2 regions of the Anaerobacillus sp. 63XJN7_5_ISO-PGPR-S23-430 genome follow, and region 2 is predicted to be linked to the other one. Evidence: riboswitches for the same ligand, from Rfam matches in the RefSeq annotation. Region 2 holds a riboswitch; the other holds the start of a gene.
What was found. A riboswitch is a leader RNA that binds a small molecule or an ion and turns the genes downstream of it on or off. The one in region 2 is predicted to bind S-adenosylmethionine.
Positions count from the first base shown of each region.

Region 1: linked by a shared signal. The riboswitch ahead of metX (homoserine O-acetyltransferase MetX) and the one ahead of AC0VYJ_RS13695 (Na+/H+ antiporter NhaC family protein) in region 2 are both predicted to bind S-adenosylmethionine.

Region 1 covers NZ_CM149686.1:3,354,274-3,356,477, forward strand. The annotation lists gene AC0VYJ_RS17510 (O-acetylhomoserine aminocarboxypropyltransferase/cysteine synthase family protein) at 1-9, opposite strand, end outside; gene metX (homoserine O-acetyltransferase MetX) at 11-1,099, opposite strand; SAM riboswitch class I at 1,250-1,360, opposite strand; gene AC0VYJ_RS17520 (TlpA disulfide reductase family protein) at 1,574-1,999, shown strand; gene AC0VYJ_RS17525 (anti-sigma factor domain-containing protein) at 2,075-2,204, opposite strand, start outside.
Region 2 covers NZ_CM149686.1:2,594,250-2,596,453, reverse strand. The annotation lists gene AC0VYJ_RS13700 (alpha/beta fold hydrolase) at 1-431, shown strand, start outside; SAM riboswitch class I at 625-728, shown strand; gene AC0VYJ_RS13695 (Na+/H+ antiporter NhaC family protein) at 799-2,094, shown strand; gene AC0VYJ_RS13690 (hypothetical protein) at 2,182-2,204, opposite strand, start outside.

The DNA of each region.
Region 1 (2,204 bases), 760 kb from region 2:
CTCTGCCATTTCACTTCACTCCTTCGATATTTTTCGTTAATGTTACTTGTTCCTTTATAAGCGGTCCCCATTTATCAAACTCAACGAGAAATCCATCATGACCAAATTTCGTGTTGATTAAATAAAACGGAGAAGAATGAGCTTGAGCAAACAATTTTTCTAAATCTTCTGGAGGATAGATTAAATCCCCTTTAAATCCAATAGCAAGAATGCTCGCTTTAATGTTCTTGATGATGGATATAAGATTACCTCGCCCTTTACTAATATCATGTGTGTCCATTGCCCTTAATAAATACAAATAGCTATTTGCATCAAATCGGCTTACAAGCTTATTTCCTTGATAGTGTAAATAAGATTCCACTTCGTACTGTGCTTCTTTATGATTTTCTTCTGAAGTTTCGATCGCCGCTCGACCGAATTTTTTTTGAAACATTTCATCTGTCCGATAAGAAATCATACCGATCATTCTTGCAGTTGCAAGCCCCGATGTTGGCTGGTGATGAGGATCGTAGTATCCATCCTTCCAATCAGGATCGTTTGTAATAGCAAATCTAGAAATCGCGTTATAAGCTATTCCATACGTATTTAAGCTTGGAGTTACTGCAAGTGGAATCAGATGCTCCATTCCATCTGGGTAAAGGGCACCCCATTCAAGAACCTGCATTCCTCCAAGTGATCCACCAATCACAGCATGAAGGTGATCGATACCTAACACTTCAAGTGCCTTTTTCTGTGAGTGCACCATATCTCTCACTGAAACAAATGGGAAGTCCGCTTTATACTGTTCTCTGGTGACTGGATTAATCGATAGCGGTCCTGTAGAACCGTTACATCCTCCAAGAACGTTAAACGTTATAACTTGAAATTCGGGAGTATCGATATAGCCATCCTTTCCTATTAATCCTTTCCACCAGCCGGGCTCCGAATCACCAATTGTATATTGATTTCCTGTTAATGCATGACAGACAAGAATAACGGGAGCGTCTTCTGGTCCAACGCGTTCATAAGCGAGTTCTACTTCATGTAGCGTCTCGCCCGACTCAAGTGTGAACGATCCAATCAATACGTTCTGAGCTTCGTATCTCGTCTCACTTTCCAAACCCCTATCACCCCTTTCGAGCAATCCGTCTTTATTCATTAAGGCTATAATAATGAGCCATAAATCTAGAACCAATGCTATAAGAAAACGTCGCTTCAATATAAAAAAACCTCTCCGAAAGACAGAGAGGCTTGATTTATTCATCAGCTCCGCTTATCTTTCAGGATTTCTCCTGCAGGATTTGGCACCTTTTCAAACCACAATTGGTTTGACGGTTGCCGGGCTTCATAGGGCCAGTCCCTCCGCCTCTCTAGATAAGTAAGAATATTTTGTTTTTGTTTAATTGAGTTTATTTTAGCAAGGTGGCGCATTAGTGTCAAACACTTTTTCGGAATTATCATTCTTTTCATTTTTTTAAAGAATGTCTAAGTTAATCCAAATTATCGTGAAACAGAGCCTACAGTGTATTAAGTTTGATTAGAATCGAATTTTTGATAAAGTAGCCTTAGAATAATTTTGAAGAGGTGATTGATAGTGCAAGCGCCGTCCTTTGCGTTAGAAGAAGTACAAAGCGGAGAAATCATCAGCTTAACGGACTTCAGGGGGAAACCAGTTATGATTACATTCTGGGCTTCCTGGTGCCCCGATTGTATGAAAGATTTACCGATGAAAGAACAGTTCTACCAGCATGCAGATACTGATACATTAGCATTCTTAACAATTAACGTGACAGGTCGTGAACGGTCAGAAGAAGCCGGTAAAGATTTCACGATCAAAAACAATCTTCCTTTCCTCGTTTTACAAGACAGTGGACGAGAAACTTACGACAAATTTGGTTGTACAGGTGTCCCAACAACTGTATTGCTTAATCAAGATCATCAAATCGCACATGTGTTCGATGACAAATCATCATTTCTTGATATCGCAAAGGCATTGCCCGACATCATGACATCAAAATAAACACACCACAAAAAAAGCCAGAGGGATCCCTCTGGCTTAAAATAATGAAAATAAAATAAATAATAGCATGTTGCGTTATTTGTCTTTTTTATCTTTCTTGTCTTTCTTGTCTTTCTTGTCTTTCTTGTCTTTCTTGTCTTTATCCTGCTTTTCGTCTTTCTTTTTGTCCTTTTTATCCTCTTTTTCTTGAGCTTTTTCTATTTTT
Region 2 (2,204 bases):
AAAAGGCTAAACAGAGTCTAGTGTATACATCGTATTTACCTTTTTTCTCGGTATACTTGAAAAGGTGGCTTTATCGAAAAGGTGTCAGAGGAAATTTGCTTAATTGTGTTTATGATCCTTCCCTTATCGATGAAGAAATGATGGATGGATATATCCAACCTTTCTTCAATGAGGGTATCTTTCGGTCATTAGTTAGGATGATTCGAGATCGCGAAGGAGATTTGTCAGAAGCTGAACTAAATCAAATTCATACACCTAGCCTACTAATATGGGGAGAAAATGACAGAGTTGTGCCGTTGAAAATTGGGAAGCGTCTCAGTAACGATCTCCCCAATGCTAAACTGATCATCTATGAAAAAACCGGTCACCTTCTACCAGAAGAAAAACCGGAATCGATTATGAAGGATATTGAGCGGTTTTTGGGAAAATAAAGATTGATCTATTGCAAAAATTGGTAGTCATACAAAGCTTGAACCAGACTAGTTAATCAGGTAAACTCCTTTAAGGATGAGGAGTTTATTTTGATGCAGTTAATCAAAGTTGACTCATCAGAATAATGCGTGATAAAGTAAAGCTCGTTATGAAAAAGTAAAATGAAGCATGCGCTCATTGATAATTGTATATTTCTTATTAAGAGAAGTGGAGGGACCTGGCCCAAAGAAGCTTCAGCAACCTCTGATCATCAGAAAGGTGCTGCTTCCAGCAAGAGAAATCTTGAGAGATAAGTGCAAAAGCCTTCTTCTCTTGAAGTGGGCTTTTTTTATTGAGACAGAATAAAAGATGAAGGAGACATGAATAATGGAGAAAGAAATAAAGGGGAACGGCCTGGCTTTACTTCCCCTTGGAATATTTATTGTGCTTTTTATTGGTACAGCTATCATAACAAAGGACTTTTATAGTATGCCTGTTATTCTCGCTTCTCTAATTGCGGCGGGCGTAGCTCTTTCGATGAATCGAAAAGAAAGCTTTATGAAAAAAGTGGAAGTGTTTTGTCGTGGAGCAGGTAATACGAATATCATATTAATGATTTTGGTCTTTTTACTGGCTGGGGCGTTTGCCGGAACAGCTGAAAAAATTGGAGCAGTAGATTCGATTGTTAATTTAGGTATATCGATTCTACCAGCTAATCTTTTAATCGTAGGTTTATTTGTCATTGGCTGTTTTATTTCTATTTCGATGGGTACATCGATGGGAACGATTGTAGCACTTGCTCCCATTGGAATTGGAATTGCAGAGCAAACCGGAGTTGCCCCGGCACTGGCTTTATCAGCGGTCATAGGTGGGGCAATGTTTGGTGACAATCTTTCTATGATTTCAGATACTACAATTGCGGCAGTACGCACACAAAATACGCAAATGAAAGATAAATTCAAAGTAAACTTTTTTATAGTCTTGCCAGCTGCTATCGTAACAGCCATTGTATATGGTGCTTTAACGATGGGAGAGCAAGCAACGGTTGGAGGAGAACACGCATTTGATTTCGTTACAATTATCCCTTATTTAGGTGTACTGATCGCAGCGATCGCTGGTGTTAATGTTCTTATTGTACTTGTAAGTGGTACCTTATTTGCTGGGATTGTAGGTTTATATAACGGAACATTTGGAATGAGTGGACTGATCTCCACGGTTACAGAGGGCATAAAAGGGATGGAAGACCTTGCCATGATTGCTCTCGTCATCGGAGGGATGATTGAAGTCATTAAGCATAACGGAGGAATACAATACGTATTGGACAAAATCCTGAGCAAAGTAACTTCTCGTAGAGGAGCAGAGTTTGGTATCGCCGGTCTCGCAAGCGTGCTTGATTTATCAACAGCTAACAACACCATTTCGATCATAATGGGGGGGCCACTTGCGAAAAACATTTCCGAAGAATATGGGGTAGACCCACGAAAGTCTGCTAGTATTCTTGATATTTTCTCAGGTAGTATACAGGGCATGCTCCCATATGGGGCACAGGTGCTTGCAGTAGCAGGTCTTGCGTCGATTTCGCCACTCGCTCTACTACCGTATTCAATTTATCCAATCCTCATTGCTATTGCAGGAATTATTGCGATTTTCATCAACTATCCCTCTTTTTCGAAAAAGGGCTAAAGTGATAGTAAACAGAATCTTGAATTAAAATTTGATATGAGCATTTAAAAAGCAGGTAGCTCAATTTGAGCTACCTGCTTTTTTTTATTATCCTTCGATTTGTTTTTGAA